One region of the Pseudomonas sp. SDO5522_S412 genome, then DNA from elsewhere that is predicted to be linked to it. Evidence: predicted binding sites of a transcription regulator. Region 1 holds the regulator's gene; the other holds the start of a gene.
The links. The regulator sigma-54, encoded in region 1, starts transcription at its own class of promoters, with help from an activator protein. The targets are predictions, from matches to a motif close to ANTGGCATNNANNTTGCTNT.

Region 1 (11,894 bases):
CATTCCCGAGTCGCGGCGCAATGGCCATGACAAGCTCGCCAGCCTGGGGCTGTGTATCGGGTTTTGCTTGATGATGGTGATGGATACGGCGTTGGGCTGAGGCTGTCGCGCTTCTACAAGAAGCGCTTGCGGTAGTCGCTGGGGGTAACGCCCAGGCGGCGAACGAAGGCGCGCCGGAACCCATCAACATTGGCATAGCCGACCTGATCGGCCAGGCGTTTGAGCGAGACATTCGAGCCTTCGATCAGCCGCCGTGCCTGGTCGATACGTGCCAGCTCCACGAACTCGGCAGGGGTAAATCCACCCTCGGCCTTGAATACCCGGGCAAAGTTGCGTTCGCTCATGTCAGCGCGTTGGGCCAGCAATGCCACGCTCAGGTCTTCGGCCAGGTTGTCGACGATATAGGTCTGTATCTGGCGAATGTTCGTGCGCTCTGCGGTCTGTGCCGCCAGTTGGGCGCTGAACTGTGACTGGCCGCCCGGCCGTTTGAAGTACATCACCATTTCCCTGGCCACACTGAGCGCCAAATCACGGCCGTGGTCCTCCTCGACTAACGCGAGCGCCAGATCCATACCGGCCGTCACACCGGCGGAGGTGTACAGGTTACCGTCGCGGATAAAAATGCTGTCCGGTTCGACCACGGCATCGGGGTATTGCCTGGCCAGCAATGCACTGGAATTCCAGTGCGTGGTGACGCGTCGCCCGACCAGCAAACCAGCAGCCCCCAGCACAAAAGCGCCACTGCAAACCGAGCCTATCCGCCGCACGCGCGTGGCCTGGTAGCGTACCCAGTCCCGCAGGTGGGCGTCGTGTGCCACGTCATTCACGCTGGGGCTTCCAGCGATCAGCAGCGTATCGATAGCCCCCTTGAACGTCTCGATGGAGTCATCCGTGGCCAGGCGAAGCCCATTGGTTCCCTTGATCTGCCCGGCGACGGTACCGATGACCGAGATCCGGTATGCACGGGAATTACCCAATTGCCTGGCCGCTTCAGCGAACACATCGGCAGGGCCCACGACATCCAGCATTTGCACGCGGGGAAATGCCAGGAGGGCAATTCGCATGGTGTCGGTCTCCGTAGTGGAAATGGCTGAAATCGTCGTTAAGCGACACTATAGGACAGAGGGGAGGTAGGCGACACTGTCCGTCACGTGCTTTATCGTCAACCGGAGACCCGCATGAGCATCTGTAACGCGCCACTTCCCCCCTTCGCTGTCGAATCGAGCGAGCGGTCGGGGTCCATCAAGAATCTTCCCATCAATTTGTTTGGCGCCGTGATGGGGTTGGCCGGCCTGAGCCTGGCCTGGCAGTCTGCCAGTGAATATGTGGCTTACGCGCAAATGATCGGAGCGGTCATTGGTGGGTTTGCCATTCTGGTGTTTATCGCACTGGTGGCGGGGTATCTCACCAAATGGGTTAAATACCCTGCGGCGGTCAAAGCCGAGTTCAATCACCCGATATCAGGAAATTTCTTTGGCACGGTGACGATCGCGTTGCTGCTGCTTTCGGCAGTCGTAGGCTCAGCTAGCACCCTGATCAGCCAGGGGCTTTGGATGTTGGGTAGCCTGCTGACCATGATCCTGGCGGCAATTGTGCTCTCGCGACTGTTGTCCGGTAATCAGGAGTCGCAATATGCGGTGCCTGCCTGGCTGATCCCGGGGGTGGCGGCGCTCGACATCGCGGTGACAGGTGCCCACATGCCCATGGCGTGGGCATACGAGTTCAATCTGTTCGCGATGGCGGTAGGGAGTGTGATTGCGCTGGTGTTCTTCACGCGAATTTTTTCACGTCTGGTTCACGAGCCGGTGATGGCCAAAGGTATGACACCTTCGCTGATGATACTTATCGCCCCCTTTGAAGTCGGCTTTCTGGCTTACACCAACTTCTTTGGCAGCGTCGACTACTTTGCCAGCGTGCTCTTCTACTTTGGCCTGTTCCTGTTTGGGGTGCTGGCATTCAAAGTATTCCGTCAGGCCGCGCCTTTTTCTCCTGCCTGGTGGGCAATCAGCTTTCCGATTGCGGCATTGAGCAACGCTGCGTTGAAATATGCCGATGCCAAAGGAGGCGTGATCCTGGAAGCGATTGCCTATCTGATCCTGGCTTTCCTGACGATCGCCCTGGCCGTACTGACGGTCAAGACGTTGAAGATTCTGTTCAACGGCAAACTGCTGTCCAACTGACGCAGGGGAGGGGCGATTACCTACTCGCCCTCATCAAAGAAATTATTGATCAACGCTACCAGGGCATCCATCGCTTCCTGCTCTTGCTCGCCTTCGGTCTTCAAATGAATCTTCGTGCCCTTGCCCGCAGCCAGCATCATCATGGCCATGATGCTTTTGCCGTCGACCATGGATTCCGGGGTGCGCCCGGCGCGGATCTGGCAAGGGAACTGCCCGGCGACGCCGACGAACTTGGCCGAGGCCCGGGCGTGCAGGCCCAGCTTGTTGATGATTTCAATTTCCAGAGCGGGCATCGCGGGGGTGTTCCTTTCAGCTGAGGTCGCGGTGGCGAACCTGGACGTTCTTGAGGGTTTGTTGCAGCACCTTGCCCAGGCGTTCGGTCAGGTAGACGGATCGGTGGTGGCCGCCGGTGCAGCCAATGGCGATGGTGACATAAGCCCGATTGCTGGCCGCAAAACGCGGCAGCCATTTGAGCAGGTAGCTGGAGATGTCCTGGTACATTTCCTCGACATCCGGTTGCGCCGCCAGGTACTCGGCCACAGGTTGGTCCAGCCCCGACTGATCGCGCAGTTCCGGCTTCCAGTACGGGTTGGGCAGGCAGCGCACATCGAACACCAGGTCGGCATCCACCGGCATGCCGCGCTTGAAACCGAACGACTCGACAAGGAACGCCGTGCCTGGCTCCGGCTGGTTCAGCAGACGCAGCTTGATCGCATCCCGCAGTTGATACAGGTTCAGGCTGGTGGTGTTGATCTTGAGGTCGGCCAGGTCAATGATCGGCCCCAGCAGTTTGGTCTCGTCCTCGATGGCTTCGGCCAGGGAGCGATGAGGGCTGCTCAACGGGTGGCGGCGACGGGTTTCGGAGAAGCGCTTGAGCAGGGTCTCTTCGTCGGCGTCCAGGTACAGCACATCGCAATGGATGTGCTTGGCCCGCACTTCTTCGAGCAGTTCAGGAAAGCGTGTGAGGTGGCTGGGCAGGTTGCGGGCGTCGATCGACACGGCGACCAGCGGTTGCGCCAGCTCGGTATGAATCAGCGCGCGTTCCGCCAGTTCCGGTAGCAGGCCGGCGGGCAGGTTGTCGATGCAATAGAAGCCGTTGTCCTCAAGAACATTGAGGGCCGTGCTTTTACCTGAGCCGGAACGGCCGCTGACGATGATCAAACGCATGATTAATGCCCGTTTTGTTCATCCAGGACAACCTGGTAGAGCGCCTCATTGCTTGAGGCACTACGCAGTTTGTCGCGTACGTCCTTGCGGTCGAGCATGCTGGCGATCTGCCGAAGCAGCTCCAGGTGCGCATCGGTGGCAGCTTGCGGGACCAGCAGTACGAACAGCAGGTCGACCGGCGCGCCGTCGATGGCGTCGAAATCGATAGGGGCGTCCAGGTGCAGCAGGGCGCTGACTGGAGACTCACAGCCTTGCAGGCGGCAGTGAGGAATGGCGATGCCGTTGCCAAAGCCGGTGGAGCCGAGCTTTTCACGGGCGATCAGGGCCTCGTACACAGCTTGCGTATCCAGTTCGGGCACTTCGCGGCCGATCAGGTTGGCAATTTGTTCGAGGGCGCGCTTTTTACTGCCGCCCGGCACGTTCACGAGGGAACGGCCGGGGGTCAGGATGGTTTCAAGTCGGATCATGGGTGGGGAGTGTTAGCGGCCAGTGCCTTGAAGAAGGCTCTGCTGCTTTTCCTTATGCTTTTTAAGTTGGCGGTCAAGCTTGTCTGTGAGCAAGTCGATTGATGCATACATGTCTTCATGTTCGGCATTGGCGACCACTTCGCCACCGGGTATCTGAAGTGTCGCTTCGATTTTCTGCTGAAGCTTGTCGACCTTCATGATGACCTGCACGTTGGTGATCTTGTCGAAATGGCCCTCAAGCTTCTTCAGCTTCAGCTCGACGTATTCGCGCAATGGAGGGGTGACTTCTACATGGTGTCCACTGATGTTGACTTGCATACAGCTTCTCCTTCGTTGCCAGTGCATAAAGCGGCGGGTAGGAATACCCGCCACTGGAACGCTATGGCCCGCCCGTCACATCAAACGCTTACGCTCGCTGGAAGGCGCGATCCCTAGGGACTCGCGGTACTTGGCGACGGTTCGACGGGCGACCTGAATGCCTTGTGCCTCCAGTAAACCAGCGATCTTGCTGTCACTCAACGGCTTTTTCTGATTTTCCGCGGCAACCAGTTTTTTGATGATCGCGCGGATCGCCGTGGACGAGCATTCGCCGCCTTCGGAGGTGCTGACGTGGCTGGAGAAAAAGTATTTCAGCTCATATATACCCCGTGGGGTATGCATGAATTTTTGCGTGGTCACCCGGGAAATCGTTGATTCGTGCATGCCCACCGCCTCGGCGATGTCGTGCAGTACCAGCGGCTTCATCGCTTCATCGCCGTATTCCAGGAAGCCGCGCTGGTGCTCGACGATCTGGGTGGCGACTTTCATCAGGGTTTCGTTGCGGCTTTGCAGGCTCTTGATGAACCAGCGGGCTTCCTGCAGTTGGTTACGCATGAAGGTGTTATCGGCGCTGGTGTCGGCGCGGCGCACAAAACCTGCGTATTGCGGATTGACCCGCAGGCGCGGCACCGATTCCTGGTTCAGCTCCACCAGCCAGCGTTCGTTGTCCTTGCGCACAATCACGTCGGGCACGACATATTCGGCTTCGCTGGACTCGATCTGCGAGCCCGGGCGTGGGTTGAGGCTCTGCACCAGCTCGATGATCTGGCGCAGATCATCTTCCTTGAGCTTCATGCGGCGCATCAGCTGGCTGTAGTCGCGGCTGCCCAGCAGGTCGATGTAGTCGGTGACCAGGCGCTGCGCTTCGCTCAGCCAAGGCGTCTTGGCCGGCAATTGGCGCAGTTGCAGCAGCAGGCACTCGCTGAGGTTGCGGGCGCCGATGCCGGCCGGCTCGAATTGCTGGATGCGGTGCAGGACGGCTTCGATTTCGTCCAGTTCGATGTCCAGTTCCGGGTCGAACGCCTCGAGGATCTCCTCAAGGGTCTCGTCCAGGTAGCCCTGGTTGTTGATGCAATCGATCAGGGTCACGGCGATCAGGCGATCGGTATCGGACATCGGTGCCAGGTTCAGTTGCCAGAGCAAATGGCTCTGCAGGCTCTCGCCGGCTGATGTGCGGGTGGTGAAGTCCCACTCGTCGTCATCGTTGCTGGGCAGGCTGCTGGCGCTGGTCTGGTAGACGTCTTCCCAGGCGGTATCCACGGGAAGTTCGTTGGGAATGCGTTCGTTCCATTCGCCTTCCTCAAGGTTATCCACCGTGGGGGCGGTTTCCTGGTAGGAGGGTTCCTGTACGTCGGGGTTGGGCTTTTGCTCGATGTTGTCGGCCAGCGGGTCTGCATTATCGAAGTCGTCGCCTTCTTCCTGGCGTTCGAGCATCGGATTGGACTCCAGGGCCTCCTGGATTTCCTGTTGCAGGTCCAGGGTCGACAATTGGAGCAGGCGGATGGCCTGTTGCAGCTGCGGTGTCATCGTCAGCTGCTGGCCCATTCTCAGGACTAGCGATGGTTTCATGGCAGGGGCTTAACACCTTATTCGCCGGCGCAATGCGCCATCCACGACAGGGCGCGTGAGCGCCAAACATAAGCAAATTATATGCCTGATATCGGGGGCTTTGCCTAGAGCGCGGTAACAATAAAAATACTGAGGTTTTTATTGACTACCGCGCTCCATGGCGAATGGCCTGATACCACCGTGTTTACAGGCGGAACTCGTGACCCAGATACACTTCCTTGACCAGTTCGTTGGCCAGGATAGTGGCAGAGTCACCTTCGGCAATCAGCTGTCCATCGTTGACGATGTAGGCGGTTTCGCAGATATCGAGTGTCTCACGGACGTTGTGGTCGGTGATCAATACACCGATGCCCTTGGCCTTGAGATGATGGATGATCTGCTTGATGTCGCCGACCGAGATCGGGTCGACACCGGCGAAAGGTTCGTCCAGCAGGATGAACTTGGGCGCCGTGGCCAGCGCGCGGGCGATTTCCACACGACGACGCTCGCCGCCGGAAAGGCTCATGCCGAGGTTGTCGCGAATGTGGTTGATGTGGAATTCCTGCAGCAGGCTTTCCAGCTCTTTCTTGCGCCCGGCGCGGTCGAGTTCCTTGCGGGTCTCGAGGATGGCCATGATGTTGTCGGAAACCGACAGTTTGCGGAAGATCGATGCTTCCTGGGGAAGATAGCCGATACCCGCTTGCGCACGGCCGTGCATAGGCTGGTGGCTTACGTCCAGGTCGTCGATCAGGACGCGGCCTTGATCGGCCTGCACCAGGCCGACGATCATGTAGAAGCAGGTGGTCTTGCCGGCACCGTTGGGGCCGAGCAAACCGACGATCTGGCCGCTGTCGATCGACAGGCTGACGTCACGCACGACCTGACGGCTTTTATAAGCCTTGGCCAGATGCTGGGCTTTCAGGGTTGCCATTAATTCGCCTTCTTCGCGTCGGGTTTCGGCGCCGGCTGGGCTGCGCCCGGTTTCTGCTTCGGCTGGATAACCATGTCGATACGCGGCTTCGGCGTGCTGATTTTCGAGCCGGTAGCACGGCCGGCCTGGGCGATCTGCTTCACCGTGTCGTAGACGATTTTTTCGCCGTCGGTGGTGTTGCCGTCATTGATGACCCGGGCCTGGTCGATCAGCACGATGCGGTTTTGCTGGGCGTGGTACTGGATCGTCTTGCCATAGCCTTTGACCGGCGTAGGGTCGCCCACTTTCTGCAGTTGTTCGAAATACGCCAGGTTGCCCACCGAAGTGACCACGTCGATATCGCCCGCCGGGGTACGAGTCAGTGTCACGGTGTTACCCGTCACTTTCATCGAGCCCTGGGTGATGATCACGCTGCCCGTGTAGGTCGCGATACCTTGCTTGTCATCCAGCTGCGCATCGTCAGCCTGAATGTGGATCGGTTGCTGGCTATCGTTCGGCAGAGCCCAGGCGCTCACGCTTCCCAGTGCTGCGCCCAGGCCGAGCAAAATAGGGAGGGTTTTAACGAGCCTCATACTGTCCTCTTACGTTCGATAGCAGGTGTATCCTGCTTTCTTTCAAATACGCTTTCATTCCCTTGCCAGTCGATACACCGCCAGCGCCGTCAATTCTAACGTCTTGCTCGGTCTGCGCATATTGCTTCTGTGGGAATACGGTCATGCGACTGCTGGTAATAATGGTGTCGCGGTTCTTGGCGTCAGTGCGGGCTACCCGCACCGAGTCAATCAGTTCCACTTGGGTGCCGTCCGGGTTGACCTCGCCACGCTCGCTGGTGACGTGCCACGGAAATTCGGCGCCGCGGTACAGGTTCATGTCCGGCTTGGTCAGCAAAGTGACCTCGGATGCCTTCAAGTGTTCGACCTTGTCGGAGGTCATTTCATACTGGACCTTGCCATCGGGCAGGTACTGGATGCTGTGGGCGTTGATGGCGTAATAGTCGATAGCACTCTCGTCAACCTGTGCAACCGGCTTGTCGAGGAAGCGCTCCGGGCTGATATTCCAGTAGCCGACCGCGAGGAAAACCGCGGCGATGACTGCAAGTATCAGGAAATTGCGAATCTTTTTACTCAGCATAAAACGCTCTATAGGTAGGCGGCGTGGGCCGCTTCAAGGCTGCCTTGGGCGCGCAGAATCAACTCGCAGAACTCGCGGGCGGCGCCTTCGCCGCCGCGGGCGGTGGTTACACCATGGGCGTGTTCGCGAACGAACGCCGCCGCATTGGCCACGGCCATGCCCAGGCCGACCCGGCGAATCACCGGCAGGTCGGGTAAATCGTCACCCAGGTACGCAACCTGCTCATAGCTTAGGTTGAGTTGGCCAAGAAGCTCGTCCAGAACCACCAGTTTATCCTCGCGGCCCTGATACAGGTGAGGAATACCCAGGTTTTGTGCGCGGCGTTCCACAACCGGGGTCTTGCGACCGCTGATGATGCCGGTTTGCACGCCCGCCGCCATCAGCATCTTGATGCCCTGGCCGTCGAGGGTGTTGAACGTCTTGAATTCGCTGCCGTCTTCCAGAAAGTACAGGCGGCCATCCGTCAGCACACCGTCGACGTCGAAAATCGCCAGCTTGATGTGCTTGCCCCGTTGCATCAGGTCGGTGGTCATTTACATCACTCCCGCACGCAGCAAGTCGTGCATGTTCAGGGCGCCAACCGGACGGTCGTCGCTGTCGACCACCACCAGCGCCAGGATCTTGTGGTCTTCCATGATCTTCAGTGCTTCGGCCGCGAGCATGTCAGGGCGTGCGGTCTTGCCGTGAGGCGTCATGACTTCGTCGATGGTGGCGGTCTGGATGTCGAGGTTGCGGTCCAGGGTGCGGCGCAGGTCGCCGTCGGTGAAGACCCCGGCCAGCCGCCCGTCGGACTCCAGGATTACGGTCATGCCCAGGCGCTTGAGGGTCATTTCCATCAAGGCATCTTTCAGCAAGGTGCCGCGTGGCACTTGTGGCAGCTCGTCGCCGGCGTGCATGACGTTTTCCACTTTCAGCAGCAGGCGACGGCCAAGGGCGCCGCCCGGGTGGGAAAACGCGAAGTCTTCGGCGGTAAACCCGCGGGCTTCCAGCAATGCCACGGCCAGCGCATCGCCCATGACCAGGGCGGCGGTGGTGGAGGAGGTCGGTGCCAGGTTCAGCGGGCAGGCCTCGTGGGCAACGTGCACGTTCAAATTCACTTCGGCGGCTTTTGCCAGCGTCGAGTCCGGGTTGCCGGTCACGCTGATCAGCTGGATACCCAGGCGCTTGATCAGCGGCAGCAGGGTCACGATTTCGTTGGTGGTGCCGGAGTTGGACAGTGCCAGGATGATGTCGTCCCGGGTGATCATGCCCATGTCACCGTGGCTGGCTTCGGCCGGATGCACGAAGAACGCGGTGGTCCCGGTGCTCGCCAGGGTGGCGGCGATCTTGTTGCCGACATGTCCGGATTTGCCCATGCCGACCACCACTACGCGGCCCTTGCTGGCCAGAATCATCTCGCAGGCGCGTACGAAATCCGCGTCGATATGGGCCAGCAAGCCTTCTACGGCTTCAAGCTCGAGGCGGATGGTGCGTTGTGCGGATTGAATAAGGTCGCTGGATTGGCTCATGTCTGAAATCGTATAGCCTGACGAAAAGTCGGCGATTATAACGGTAATGATCAATTCCCTCACACAAGTTCGTCAGGCTTTATTCAATACACCCGTGGTTGAGATTGAACCTCAGCCAGGATTTTTTAGCTGTCCTGTTTCTGAACAAGCTCTGTTCCGGCCTTGGGGGCGCTGTACCAGCAGTGATATAGTTCGCGGCCAGTTCGGTCCGCACGGCCTTTTTGTCTATTCGGCGCAAGCATTTGTCGAAAACAAAGTGTCTGAGTGAAAGGCTGCATCCCAAGGAGTTTAGATGAGTGCCGATAACGCCTACGCGGTCGAGCTGAAGGGCCTTTCCTTCAAGCGCGGTACGCGCAGCATCTTCAATAATGTGGATATTCGCATTCCCCGCGGCAAAGTCACGGGCATCATGGGGCCTTCCGGCTGCGGCAAGACTACGCTGCTGCGCCTGATGGGCATGCAATTGCGCCCCTCCGCCGGTGAAGTCTGGGTCAATGGCCAGAACCTGCCGACCCTTTCGCGCAGTGACCTGTTCGATGCCCGCAAACACATGGGCGTCCTGTTCCAGAGCGGCGCGTTGTTTACCGATCTCGATGTTTTCGAAAACGTGGCGTTCCCGCTGCGGGTGCATACACAGCTGTCCGATGAAATGATTCGTGACATTGTGTTGCTGAAATTGCAGGCCGTCGGGCTGCGCGGTGCTATCGATTTGATGCCCGACGAGTTGTCCGGAGGCATGAAGCGTCGTGTCGCCCTGGCGCGTGCCATCGCCCTCGACCCGCAGATTCTCATGTACGACGAGCCTTTCGTTGGCCAGGACCCGATCGCCATGGGGGTGCTGGTACGCCTGATCCGCCTGCTCAATGATGCGTTGGGTATCACCAGTATCGTGGTTTCCCACGACCTGGCCGAGACCGCGAGCATTGCCGACTACCTATATGTAGTGGGCGATGGCCAGGTGCTGGGGCAGGGCACGCCTGAAGAACTGATGAACGCAGACAACCCGCGCATTCGCCAATTCATGACCGGCGATCCCGATGGCCCGGTGCCTTTTCACTTTCCGGCAGCGGACTACCGCTCAGATCTTCTGGGGAAGCGCTGATGCGCAAGACATCATTACTCGAAAAGGTTCGCCTTTTCGGTCGCTCCGGCATCGATATCATCGGTGTGCTGGGGCGTTCGACGATTTTCCTGTTTCATGCCTTGCTCGGCCGCGGCGGTATTGGCGGCGGTTTCGGCCTGCTGATCAAGCAATTGCACTCCGTGGGCGTGATGTCCCTGGTGATCATCGTGGTCTCCGGGGTGTTCATCGGCATGGTGTTGGCGCTGCAAGGCTTCAATATCCTCTCCAGCTACGGGTCCGAGCAGGCTGTTGGGCAGATGGTTGCCCTGACGCTGTTGCGTGAGTTGGGCCCGGTGGTGACCGCGCTGCTGTTTGCCGGGCGCGCAGGTTCTGCGCTGACGGCCGAAATCGGCAACATGAAGGCCACCGAGCAGCTGTCCAGCCTGGAAATGATCGGCGTCGATCCACTCAAGTACATTGTTGCCCCGCGCCTGTGGGCCGGCTTCATCTCCCTGCCACTGCTGGCGATGGTATTCAGCGTGGTCGGGATCTGGGGCGGTTCATGGGTGGCGGTTGACTGGTTGGGCGTCTACGACGGTTCCTACTGGGGCAACATGCAAAACAGCGTGACCTTCAGCGGCGACGTGCTCAATGGCATCATTAAAAGCATCGTCTTCGCCTTTGTAGTGACCTGGATCGCCGTATTCCAAGGCTATGACTGTGAGCCCACCTCAGAAGGGATCAGTCGCGCCACCACCAAGACCGTTGTGTACGCCTCGCTGGCGGTACTGGGCCTTGACTTCATTTTGACCGCCTTGATGTTTGGAGATTTCTGATGCAAAACCGCACTGTGGAAATCGGTGTCGGCCTTTTCTTGCTGGCTGGCATCCTGGCTTTACTGTTGCTCGCCCTGCGAGTCAGCGGCCTATCGGCCAGCCCCACCGCCGATACCTATAAACTTTACGCCTACTTCGACAATATCGCCGGTTTGACTGTCAGAGCTAAAGTGACCATGGCGGGTGTAACCATCGGCAAGGTCACGGCAATCGATCTGGACCGCGACAGCTTCACCGGCCGTGTGACCATGCAGGTGGACAAGAAGGTAGATAACCTGCCGACTGACTCCACTGCGTCTATCCTCACCGCTGGCCTGCTGGGCGAGAAGTACATCGGCATCAGCGTCGGCGGGGAATCTGCCCTGCTCAAGGATGGTTCGACCATTCATGACACACAGTCGTCGTTGGTGCTGGAGGACTTGATCGGTAAATTCCTGCTCAATACCGTCAATAAAGACGCCAAATGAGGAATGTGTTCATGATCTCTACTTTGCGACGTGGCCTGTTGGTACTGCTCGCGGCACTGCCGTTGATGGCTAACGCCGCTGCCGGCGGTTCTGCGCATGACCTGGTGCAGGACACCACCAACAAGATGTTGGCTGACCTGAGTGCCAACAAGGAAAAGTACAAGCAGGACCCGAGTCAGTTCTATAACGCGCTGAACACGATTGTCGGGCCTGTTGTTGATGCTGAAGGTATTTCCAAAAGCATCATGACCGTCAAGTACTCGCGCAAGGCTACGCCT
Region 2 (11,894 bases), on a different contig from region 1:
CTTAGATAGGCCGGCTGCCGTACTTGTTATCCGGCTTCTTCGGTGGATCTGCCACCACGTTAGCCTCGACTTCCTGCACTTTGCCGCCTTTGGCGAGGAATTCTTCCATCGCCCGGGCCAGCGCATCGCGCTCTTTGTTCTTGGCTTCTACGCTCGGCAACTCGTCAACCGACACTGCAGCCTTGGCCTTGCCCTTGGCTGCCGGGACCGGTGCATCGTCGCCACCGTCGTCGTCAGCCACGTCTTCGGCAGCCGCCTCAAGACCTTCCTCGGTTTCGTCGTCGTCGCCTACTTCGAGGTCGTCGTTTTCCAGATCATCGTCGCTCATGTTCTACCTCATGACTTGCGAAAAGCAGATTAGTTATAGCCCAGCTTCGCCGCCTGTCGACGGCCGCCGGAAAAAAATCAACATCCACCGGTTAACCAGTGGCTTATGCCCCATCACCGTGCAAGGTGGCGAGGACTTTACGAGCACCGCCATGATCACGGTGCTCGCCCAGATAAACACCTTGCCAGGTCCCCATCGCCAAGCGGCCGGCCCTTACCGGCAAACTCAGCTGACAGCCCAGCAGACTGGCCTTGAAGTGCGCCGGCAGATCATCCGGACCCTCGTCGTTGTGTTCATATCCCGCCGTGCCTTGCGGCACCAGCGCATTGAAAAAACGCTCGAAGTCACGGCGAACCGCCGGGTCGGCATTCTCGTTGACCGTCAACGAGGCCGAGGTGTGCTGCAGCCACAAATGCAACAGTCCCACCCGACAGGCCTTCAATTCAGGCAGGCCGGCGAGCAACTCGTCCGTCACCAGATGAAAGCCCCGGGGCTTGGCCCGCAGGGTTATCAGGGTCTGTTGCCACATACAGTTCTCCGCCTATCGGCGCGCATTCTAGCGCGCTCAGGGAAAAAACAAAGTGCCGAATACGCCTACATGCCTGTAAGACATTCGCACACTGAAAAGTGCAGTGCGGATCCCATCACAAAGTCGCAAAAAAACCCATACACCTTTAGCCACAGACAAACCCAAGGCAAAAAAATGCCCGGCAAGCCGGGCATCTTTTTTTCGCGTACTTACAAGTTGTAGCCGCGCTCGTTGTGTTGCGCCAGATCGAGGCCAACCGCCTCTTCTTCTTCGGTCACCCGCAGGCCCATCACCACGTCCAGCACCTTGAGGATGATGTACGTCACGATAGCGGTGTAGATGACGGTGAAGCCGACGCCTTTGCACTGGATCCAGACTTGAGCCGCGATATCAGTGGTAGTGGCGTTGAAGCCGCCCATCGCCGGTGCCGCGAACACGCCGGTCAGGATCGCGCCGAGGATACCGCCGATACCGTGCACGCCGAAGGCGTCCAGGGAGTCGTCGTAGCCCAGTTTGCGTTTCAGGGTAGTGGCGCAGAAGAAGCACACCACACCGGCAGCCAGGCCGATCACCAGGGCACCCATCGGGCCCACGGTGCCAGCGGCTGGGGTGATTGCCACCAGGCCCGCAACCACACCCGAGGCGATGCCCAGTGCGCTCGGTTTGCCGTGGGTGACCCACTCGGCGAACATCCAGCCCAGGGCCGCAGCAGCGGTAGCGATCTGGGTCACCAGCATCGCCATGCCGGCAGTGCCGTTGGCCGCAGCAGCGGAGCCGGCGTTGAAGCCGAACCAGCCGACCCACAGCATGGCCGCGCCCACCAGGGTGTAACCGAGGTTGTGCGGGGCCATTGGGGTGGTTGGGAAGCCTTTACGCTTGCCGAGTACCAGGCACGCTACCAGGCCGGCCACACCGGCGTTGATGTGCACCACGGTGCCGCCTGCGAAGTCGAGCACGCCCCAGTCGCCCAGCAACGAACCCGGACCGCCCCACACCATGTGGGCAATCGGTGCGTAGACCAGGGTGAACCAGACGCCCATGAAGATCAGCATCGCGGAGAACTTCATCCGCTCGGCGAATGCACCGACGATCAGCGCCGGGGTGATGATCGCGAAGGTCATCTGGAAGGTCACGAACACGGCCTCAGGGAACAACGCCGCCGGGCCGGTGATGCTGGCCGGGGTCACACCCGAGAGGAACAGTTTGGACAAGCCACCCACAAACGAGTTGAGGTTGACGACGCCTGCTTCCATACCGGTGGTGTCGAACGCCATGCTGTAGCCGTACACGAACCACAGGATGGTGATCAGGCCGGTGATGGCGAAGCACTGCATCATCACGGAAAGAATGTTTTTCGAGCGAACCATGCCGCCGTAGAACAGCGCGAGGCCTGGAATGGTCATGAACAGCACCAGCGCGGTGGACGTGAGCATCCACGCGGTGTCGCCGGAATTGAGGACTGGAGCAGGTACTGGGTCCGCCGCCATGGCCAGGGCCGGCATTACGAGGGACAACAGGGCTCCTAGCCCTGCGAATTTACGCAGAGTCATATTGTTTTCTCCTGGGGCGTTGGGGTTTGGCGGCTTAGATTGCGTCGGTATCGGTTTCGCCGGTACGGATGCGAATAGCCTGTTCCAGATTGACCACGAAGATCTTGCCGTCACCGATCTTGCCGGTGTTGGCGGCCTTGGTTATCGCCTCGATAACCCGGTCAAGATCCTTGTCGTCAATGGCGACATCAATCTTCACCTTTGGCAGGAAATCGACCACGTATTCCGCGCCGCGATACAGCTCGGTGTGACCCTTCTGCCGACCGAAGCCTTTGACCTCAGTAACGGTAATGCCCTGCACGCCGATCTCGGACAGTGACTCGCGTACATCGTCCAACTTGAACGGCTTGATGATGGCAGTGACTAGCTTCATGAAAACTCTCTCCCGAATTGGTGGACTTGCCCCAGGAAAACAAACCCGTCTCAAGTCTAAGCGCAGTGCCTGGCTTTGTAACGCTTCGTCGCCCTGGCATTTGCCATTGCGACGCTCGCTAACCACTGGTGACGAAACATGTACCGCTGGTCCGTCGGCGCACTGCATCGTCACAGCGACTGCATCAGTGCATGGGTCATGATCGTCTAAGCAGAAAGCTTGCCAGCTCCGTAAAAATCACTGAAATCAGTCCTTTGTTCGCCTGTGCCCACCTACCGGGCGCCACGACAGCGAAGATACGCACGAAAACGGTGCGCGACCGCCCGTCCTCATGCGCGAAAAGCGTGCGCCGCAGGGGCTGGAAAAGACTATAGACGCTGCGTGATACACTGCCGGCCAACAGATTTTCCGGACTATTTCCCATGCTCGCGCCCAAAGACCTCCTCGACGCCCTGAGCGGCCACGCCTCCCGCCTGTTCAGCAGCGACACGCCGCTGCCACGCAATGAAATTGAAAGCCAGTTCAAGGCACTGCTGCAAAGCGGTTTCAGCAAGCTGGACCTGGTAAGCCGGGAAGAGTTTGATAGCCAGATGGTGGTGCTGGCGCGCACTCGGGCGCGGTTGGAAAGCCTTGAGGCCAAGGTGGCGGAGCTGGAAGCGCGATTGACGCCTGCCGCCGAATAAGCCGGCCCAACCGGGGCAGGTTTCACCTGTCCCCGTTAAACCGTTGCAACCCTCAGCTCACCCGCTGATACCCGCCGACAACCCCCTTCTTCGACAATACCCACTGCCACAGCTGGATATCCCGCGCGCGAAACGCCCCTGCACACGACAGCAGGTAATAGCGCCACATCCGGTAGAAGCGCTGGCCAAAGGTGTCTGCGAAATCCGGCCACGCCAGTTCGAAGTTTTCACACCAGGCCATCAGCGTCTTGTCGTAGTCGGCGCCAAAGTTGTGCAAATCCTCGGCAACAAATAACCCGTCCATGGCGTCGCCGATCTGCCCGATCGAGGGCAAATCACCGTTGGGAAAGATGTATTTGTCGATCCACGGATCCGGCGTGCTGTTGCGTTGGTTCTTGCCGATAGTGTGTAGCAGGAACAACCCATCGTCTTTCAGGCAGCGGTTGGCGACCTCCATATACGCCCGATGGTTCTTGCGCCCCACATGCTCGAACATGCCGACACTGGCGATATGGTCGAACTGCTCGTCGATATCCCGATAGTCCTGCAGACGAAACTCGATCGGCAGATGTGAATACTTGGCCCGCCCCCACTCCGCCTGCTCCTTGGAGATGGTCACGCCGACACACTCGACCCCATAGTGCTCGGCCGCATGGCTCATGAAACTGCCCCAGCCACAGCCGATATCCAGCACGCGCATGCCCGGCTTGAGCCCCAGTTTTTTACAGATCAGGTCCAGCTTGGCGAACTGCGCCTGCTCCAGGGTGGTGGCATCTTTCCAGTAGCCACAGGTGTAGGTCATGCGCGAGTCGAGCATGCGTGCGTAGAAGTCATTGCCGAGGTCGTAATGTGCTTCGCCGACTTGCCAGGCGCGTTTCTTGTTTTGCAGGTTCAGCCAGCGGGAGCTGAACGCGTGAAACAACAAGGTGGCCGGGTTGGCCTGGTCGATCACGCCGGAGCGCATGAGGCGGAAAAAAAACTCATCCAGCGCCTCGGCGTCCCAGCCGCCATCCATGTAGTCTTCGCCAAGGCCAAGATTGCCCTTGGCCAGGGCGAGATCAAATGTGGCACTGTGGTGCAGTTGCATATCGGCAGCCGATGGCCCGTTGACCTCGATCTGCGCCTGCGCCAGCAACTCCTTAACGAAGCGCGCTCCCTGAGACATCTCATCAGAACCGGAAAAAGAATGACGCGTTTTGTTAAGCACAGTTGCTCTCCAGAAATAGCGTTGCCTTTGATTCATACACTGCGAGAAATCTGGCCATGGAAGCGTCTGGCAAGGCCCTTAAGGCGTCATGGAAGCGCTGGCTGGGAACAGATGTAACAAATCTTATCCAGCCATTTTTTAAAGATATAATGAATTAATATTATGAAAACCATGCAAAATTGGAATGCAAGATGGACATCCGGGCGCTCCGTTATTTCGTAGAAGTCGTCGACCAGCAGAGCTTTACCAAAGCCGCTGTGAAGCTGCACCTGACCCAGCCAACAGTCAGCAAGATGGTGCAGCAATTGGAGTCGAGCCTGGGCCTGAAGCTGCTCGACCGCATGGGAAAACGCTTCACCCTGACGGACGCCGGGGAAATTGTGCTCAAGCGCGCCAAGGAAATGATCGCGCTGCACGATGAAATGACGGTAGAGCTGCAAGACTTGCAGCAAGTCGGGCGCGGCGCCCTGCGCATGGGGCTTTCGCCCTCCACCCACCTCGCACTGGCGCCGATTTTTGCGGAGTATCATGCCCGTTACCCGAAGATCGAACTGAAACTGTTCGAAAGCGGCGGCAATATCACCATCCAGGATCTGCGCCAGGGCACGCTGGAGTTCGGCACCATCCTGGACTCGCCGCGCGTGGCGGATATCTGGTCCGAATTCGAATCCATGCCCCTGTTCGAATCGCCACTGTGCCTGCTCGCGCCCCATGACTCGCCCTGGCAAGGCCGCAGCTCGGTGGAGTTGAGCGAACTGCAAGCCTGCGAATTCATCTTTTACGATGACACCTTCACCCTGAACCAATTCGTACTTGATGCCTGTGCACAAGCCGGTTTTGAGCCGCGGATCAGTGGCCGCAGCAGCCAATGGGACTTTATCGCCTCCCTGGTACGACTGGGCGTGGGCATCACCCTGCTGCCCCGGGCATTCTGCGAAACCCTTGATGCGAGCCAGTTCAGCATCGCGGAAATACAGTCGCCGGCCCTGAACTGGCGACTGATGCTGGCGTGGCGGCGGCAGTGCAAGTTGTCGTTTGCGGCGCAGGCGTGGTTGACGTTGGCGAAGGAGTTTTTGTGTGTGCCGCCGTCGGACCGTTAGCGCGATACGTTCTGTAAAACCTCGCCGCCGCGCGCCGCCATCATTCGACTACCCTTGAAAAACCGCAGGAAGCGGCCACTCATTTCAAGGAACCAGCATGTCCCTCGCAATCGTCCATAGTCGCGCCCAGATAGGCGTCGAAGCGCCCGCCGTCACTGTCGAGGTGCACATGGCCAACGGCTTGCCGTCGCTGACGCTGGTGGGCCTGCCGGAAACCGCCGTCAAGGAAAGCAAAGACCGCGTGCGCAGCGCCATTCTCAATTCTGCGCTGCAATACCCGTCCCGCCGCATCACCCTCAACCTCGCGCCCGCCGACCTGCCCAAGGACGGCGGGCGTTTTGATTTGGCGATTGCCCTGGGGATTCTCGCCGCCAGCGTGCAGGTACCGGCGCTGACCCTCGATAACGTGGAATGCCTGGGCGAGCTGGCGCTGTCCGGCGAGGTGCGGCCGGTGAAAGGTGTGTTGCCGGCAGCCCTGGCGGCGCGCAAGGTCGGGCGCACCTTGATCGTGCCACGGGCCAATGCCGAGGAAGCCTGCCTGGCTTCGGGGTTGAAGGTGATTGCCGTGGATCACCTGCTGCAAGTGGTGGCGCACCTGAACGGTCACGTGCCGATCGAGCCCTTCGTTTCCAGTGGCCTGATGTACTTGAACAAACCCTACCCCGACCTGAGTGAAGTGCAGGGCCAACTGGCGGCCAAGCGTGCGCTGTTGATCGCTGCGGCGGGCGCCCACAACCTGTTGCTCAGCGGGCCACCGGGCACCGGCAAGACCTTGCTCGCCAGCCGTCTACCAGGGTTGTTGCCGCCCTTGAGTGAACAGGAAGCGCTGGAGGTGGCGGCGATTCAATCGGTGGTCAGCCTGGCGCCGCTGAGCCATTGGCCACACCGGCCATTTCGCCAGCCGCATCATTCGGCATCCGGCCCGGCGCTGGTGGGCGGCGGCTCGAAACCGCAGCCGGGGGAAATAACCCTGGCCCATCACGGTGTGTTGTTTCTCGACGAGTTGCCGGAGTTTGATCGCAAGGTCCTGGAGGTGCTGCGTGAGCCGCTGGAGTCCGGGCATATCGTGATTTCCCGCGCCCGCGACCGGGTACGTTTCCCGGCGCGCTTTCAGTTGGTGGCGGCAATGAACCCCTGCCCTTGCGGCTATGTGGGCGAGCCCAGTGGGCGCTGTCGCTGCACGCCGGAGCAGATTCAGCGCTATCGCAACAAACTCTCGGGGCCGCTGCTGGACCGGATCGACCTGCACGTGACCGTCGCCCGGGAAAGCACCGCGCTGAACCCGGGCATACAGTCCGGTGATGATACCGCCAGCGCCTCCGTCCTCGTCGCCGATGCCCGGGACCGCCAACAACGGCGCCAGGGCTGCGCCAATGCGTTTCTCGACCTGCCGGGGCTACGCCAGCACTGCAAACTGAAAAAGGCTGATGAAGGCTGGCTGGAAAGCGCCTGCGAACGGCTGACGCTGTCGTTGCGGGCGGCCCATCGCCTGCTCAAGGTCGCCCGCACCCTGGCCGACCTGGAACAGGTGGAAGCCATCGCCCGCCATCATCTGGCGGAGGCCTTGCAGTACCGCCCTGCTAGCGCGTCCTAGGCAACGCCAGAAGCAGCCCCGCCACTTCCATCACCTCATCCATCACCGCTTCAGCTGACTCAACGGAGGGTTTGAGCAACAAGTCATCGGCATAGCCCATCGCTACGGCAAAGAGTTGTCGCGCAGCGCGCTTGGGCGACTCACAGCGAAACACCTTGGCTGCCACACCGTGCTCGATGATCTCGGCGAGCATGGCTTGCCATTGGGCGTTGATCACCAGGTAAGCCTGGGCCAATGGCTCGTCATGCATGGCTTCGTCCCAGGCATCCAGCCATAGCGCCCAACCGGCGTCTGCCGTGGAGGGCAGGCAGTCACGCAGGAACCCTTCGAGGGCTTCCAATGGCGGCAGATCCACCAGCGGCGCCCTCACCTCGTCCAGTTGCTCGTTGGCGAACCGCACGAACGCTTCGCGGCGCAGCTCTTTCCAGTCGCTGAAGTAGTGATAGACGTGGCTGCGGGACAGCCCGGCATGCTCCGCCAGGTCGCGGGTGGAAACATCGGCAAACCCTTTGCTGCGAAACAGCTCCAGGGCGGCGGCGATGATCTGGTCTTTACGGTCGATACGCGACATGAGGCTTTTCCTTCAGGCACCGGCAGATCGACGGCGCTTGCTTTTTGAGCGGTCGCTCAAAGATACTTGAGCAGTCGCTCAATAATAGCGTTTATCTCACTCTCGGTGCACCCCATGTCATCCGTAACACCCCAGATCCTGATCGAAGAAAGCAAAAAGATCGGGCAACAATCCGCCAGCCAAACCCTCAAGGCGATCGCCAAGGCCTATCCCGGCAAGTTGTTCTGCACCTTGTCGCTGGTGGCCCTGGAGAACGCATTGCTGCTGGCCTACCCACTGTTTGCGGGGTTCGCGGTGGACTCGATCATCCGCGGCGATGCCGGCAGCGCGCTGTTCTACGCCGCCGTGGTGCTGGCGTTCTGGGTGGTCGGGGCGGCGCGACGGGCGCTGGATACGCGCACCTTCACCCGTATCTACGCGGACCTTGCGGTGCCGGTGATTCTCAACCAGCGCCTGCAAAACCACAGCACTTCCCGGGCGGCGGCGCGGGTGGTGCTGGCGCGGGACTTTGTCGACTTCTTCGAAAAACACGTGCCGATCATCGCGACGGCGCTGGTTTCCATCGTCGGTGCAGCAGTGATGCTGTTGGTGATCGAGCCGTGGATAGGCCTGGCGTGCCTGACCGCGCTGGTGCTGTGCACAACCTTGTTGCCACGTTTCGCCCGGCGCAATCAGGAACTGCATGAGCGCTTGAATGACCGCCTGGAAAAGGAAATCGGCCTGGTGGAAAGGGTCGGCGCACAGACCTTGCAGCGCCACTACCAGGTGCTGTCACGCCTGCGCATCTGGCTGTCGGACCGCGAGGCCGCAGCGTTCCTGTTTATCGGCACGCTGGCGGCGCTGTTGTTTGTGGTCGCCATCAGCCAGTTGGCGCTGTCGCCGGCGGTCAAGGCCGGCCATGTGTATGCGGTGATGACTTACCTGTGGACCTTTGTCAGCAGCCTGGATGAAGCGCCAGGGATGGTCGACCAACTGGCGCGACTCAAGGACATTGGCAAGCGTGTGGACCCGGGGCTGGGCGACCGATCCGACGTTTGACGCGTCGGGTCGGCCGTCATCGCGGGCAAGCCCGGCTCCCACAGTGGACCGCGTACTCCAGAACAACACGGTCAACTGTGGGAGCGGGCTTGCCCGCGATGAGGCCCGAACAGTCAATCAACGAAACCGGTCAACCTCATGCCGCAAGCCCGCCGCCAGGGTCTCCAGTTCCTTGGCGGTGATCGCCAGGTTGGACACCACTTCACGCTGCTCGCTGTTGGCCAGGGCGATGCTCTGCAAGTTGCTGCTCAGCAGGGTCGCCGTGCTGCTCTGCTCCTGGGTCGCCGTGGTAATGGCCGCAAACTGCTGGCCCGCCGAGCGGCTTTGCTCGTCGATCCGCGCCAGCGCAGAGGCGACGTCAGCGTTGCGAGCCAGGCCTTCCTGCATCAGCACGTTGCCTTGTTCCATGGTGCTGATGGCGTTGCCGGTTTCCTGCTGGATACTCTGGATCATCCCGGAAATCTCATCCGTGGCCTGACGAGTGCGCGATGCGAGGTTGCGCACTTCATCGGCCACCACCGCAAACCCGCGCCCCTGCTCACCGGCCCGCGCCGCTTCGATGGCTGCGTTGAGCGCCAGCAGGTTGGTCTGTTCGGCAATCGCGGTGATTACGCCAACAATCCCGCCGATCTCCTGGGAGCGCTGGCCCAGGGTGTTGATCACCGTGGCGGTGCTGTTCAGCGCGGTGGCGATGTGTTCCAGGGACGACGAAGCTTCCTGCATCGAGGTGCGGCCGATCCTGGTTTGCTGGGCGTTGTCCTGGGCCAGGCGCTCGGTGTTGCCCATGTTGTCGGCAATGTTCAGCGAGGTGGCGCTGAACTCTTCCACCGCGCCGGCCATGCTGGTGATCTCGCCGGACTGTTGCTCCATGCCTTCGTACGCACCGCCGGACAACCCCGACAGTGCCTGGGCGCGGCTGTTCACGTCTTCAGCCGCCTTGCGGATATGCGACACCATGGTCGACAGCGCTTCGCCCATCTGGTTGAAACTGCGGGCTAGTTGGCCGATTTCATCATGGCTGGAAACGTTCAGCCGTGCGCTCAAATCACCGGCCCCCAAGGCTTCTGCCTGACGCACCAGGTCGCCCAACGGCTGCAACTTGCTGCGCAGCAACCAGACCGCCGCGCCCACCGCCAGCAGCATCGCGAGCAAGCTGCCGATCGCCAGGCGAAGCCCCACCGACCAGGTCACCGCGCGAATTTCGGCTTTCGGCATGCTCGCCACCACCGACCACGGGCCGCCTTCAAACGGCACGGCAACGCTGTAGAAATCTTCGTTCTTGTCGCTCCAGAAACGGCCTTTTCCAGGTTTGGCGGCCAGGTCGAGCATCACCGGAATCGACTGATCCAGCGCCTGCACGCCAGCGGGCGGTACCAGCCAGTGCTTCTGTTCGTCCAGCAGCGCCAGGGAACCGGTCTGGCCGATGCGGAAACGCTTGAGGTTGTCGAACTGGGCGTTCTGCGCATCGGTGTAGTCGAAGCCGACAAACAGCACCGCAATCACTTTGCCGCTGGCGTCCCGCACCGGGCTGTACTGGGTCATGTAGGAGCGATCGAACAACACCGCACGGCCAACGTAGCCTTGCCCGCCCAGCAAACGTTGATAGGCCGGATGCTGGTGATCCAGCGCCGTACCGATGGCGCGGCTGCCATCCTGCTTGGTCAGGGAGGTGCTGACGCGGATAAAGTCCTCGCCGCTGCGTACGAACAAGGTCGCCACGCCGCCGGACATCTGCTTGAACTCATCGACTTCAGCGAAGTTGTTGTTGAGCACTTCCTCGCCCAGGTACAGGCCCGGCGTCTGCACGCCCGCCACCGTCACCGGTTGCTCAGGGCGCGTACTCAAGCCGGCGCTGAAGCGCTTTTCAAACAGCCCGCTCAAACGCTGGGTACTTTCGCGCAAGGTGCTGTGGAAGGTATTGAGCTGGTCGGCCAGCAAGCGGGCCTCGCTGGCCAGGTGCTCCTCGCGGGTGTCGAGGTTGGCGGAGTCCAGCGAACGCAACGCGAATACCGTGCTGCCGCTGATGACGACAGCCAGTATCACGGCGAGGGCAAGCCCCAGTTGAGAGGCAATCCGGGCGCGAGGTTGAGACATGAAGGCTCCTGGCCGAGGCCAGGATCATCCTGATCTCATAGCGCTGCTCGGCAAAATTCTAATAGGGGAAACGTTGCAGAACGGTAGTTCCAACAACCCTACTTCGGCGGGCAGGCTCAATACTTGAGCGAATCACAGGGGTATCGCGCAAACGATTGCTGGCCGGTGCGCAATCCACTCAGTCGAGGCGCTCGACCTGGGGCAATTCCATGGCCTGCACTTCGCCCTGGAGAAAGTCACCCAGCCGTCGCAAACGCTCGCCACCCGGCCGGGTCTTCGGCCACACCAGATAGTAATTTTCCCCACTGGCCACAGCGGTGGGCCATGGCAGACTCAGGCGGCCCTGGGCCACGTCTTCGGCCACCATCAGCAAGTCGCCCATGGACACGCCGTACCCTCGGGCGGCGGCGATCATGCCCAACTCCAAGGTGTCGAACACCTGCCCGCCCTTGAGCGAAACCTGGGATGACAGCCCCATGCGCTCCAGCCAGTTGCGCCAGTCACGCCGGTCCGGCGTCGGGTGCAGCAGTTCGGCAGAGGCCAGGCGCGCAACGTCCCAGGGTCCGTCGCTCAACAGGTTCGGCGCGCCCACCGGAATCAGCAACTCCGGAAACAGGTAGCTGGCTTCCCAGTCCGGCGGGAAATGCCCGTTGCTCAGCAACACCGCGCAATCGAATGGTTCCTGGTTGAAATCCACCTCATCGACGCTCATCCAGGCGCTGGTCAGTTGCACTTCATTGCCCGGCTGCAGGTGCCGGAAGCGACTGAGGCGCGCCAGCAGCCAGCGCATGGTCAGGGTGGACGGCGCCTTCATGCGCAAGATGTCG

Region 2: the regulator sigma-54 is predicted to act here: its motif matches at 2,988-3,007, upstream of glnK (P-II family nitrogen regulator).

Annotation. Positions count from the first base shown of each region.
Region 1 is NZ_JBSVWQ010000043.1:5,803-17,696, reverse strand. Features, by position in the region: gene ACW9I6_RS12400 (ZIP family metal transporter) at 1-100, shown strand, start outside; gene ACW9I6_RS12395 (GlxA family transcriptional regulator) at 114-1,064, opposite strand; gene ACW9I6_RS12390 (SLAC1 anion channel family protein) at 1,179-2,180, shown strand; gene ACW9I6_RS12385 (HPr family phosphocarrier protein) at 2,201-2,473, opposite strand; gene rapZ (RNase adapter RapZ) at 2,490-3,347, opposite strand; gene ptsN (PTS IIA-like nitrogen regulatory protein PtsN) at 3,350-3,814, opposite strand; gene hpf (ribosome hibernation-promoting factor, HPF/YfiA family) at 3,827-4,132, opposite strand; gene ACW9I6_RS12365 (RNA polymerase factor sigma-54) at 4,208-5,701, opposite strand; gene lptB (LPS export ABC transporter ATP-binding protein) at 5,886-6,611, opposite strand; gene lptA (lipopolysaccharide transport periplasmic protein LptA) at 6,611-7,183, opposite strand; gene lptC (LPS export ABC transporter periplasmic protein LptC) at 7,170-7,742, opposite strand; gene ACW9I6_RS12345 (KdsC family phosphatase) at 7,751-8,275, opposite strand; gene ACW9I6_RS12340 (KpsF/GutQ family sugar-phosphate isomerase) at 8,276-9,250, opposite strand; gene ACW9I6_RS12335 (ATP-binding cassette domain-containing protein) at 9,543-10,352, shown strand; gene mlaE (lipid asymmetry maintenance ABC transporter permease subunit MlaE) at 10,352-11,149, shown strand; gene mlaD (outer membrane lipid asymmetry maintenance protein MlaD) at 11,149-11,616, shown strand; gene ACW9I6_RS12320 (MlaC/ttg2D family ABC transporter substrate-binding protein) at 11,628-11,894, shown strand, end outside.
Region 2 is NZ_JBSVWQ010000084.1:10,731-22,624, forward strand. Features, by position in the region: gene sutA (transcriptional regulator SutA) at 2-328, opposite strand; gene ACW9I6_RS17795 (secondary thiamine-phosphate synthase enzyme YjbQ) at 432-857, opposite strand; gene ACW9I6_RS17800 (ammonium transporter) at 1,067-2,407, opposite strand; gene glnK (P-II family nitrogen regulator) at 2,442-2,780, opposite strand; gene ACW9I6_RS17810 (accessory factor UbiK family protein) at 3,203-3,463, shown strand; gene cfa (cyclopropane fatty acyl phospholipid synthase) at 3,516-4,598, opposite strand; gene ACW9I6_RS17820 (LysR family transcriptional regulator) at 4,862-5,770, shown strand; gene ACW9I6_RS17825 (YifB family Mg chelatase-like AAA ATPase) at 5,868-7,364, shown strand; gene ACW9I6_RS17830 (TetR/AcrR family transcriptional regulator) at 7,351-7,935, opposite strand; gene ACW9I6_RS17835 (ABC transporter six-transmembrane domain-containing protein) at 8,050-8,973, shown strand; gene ACW9I6_RS17840 (methyl-accepting chemotaxis protein) at 9,091-11,067, opposite strand; gene ACW9I6_RS17845 (LysR substrate-binding domain-containing protein) at 11,246-11,894, opposite strand, start outside.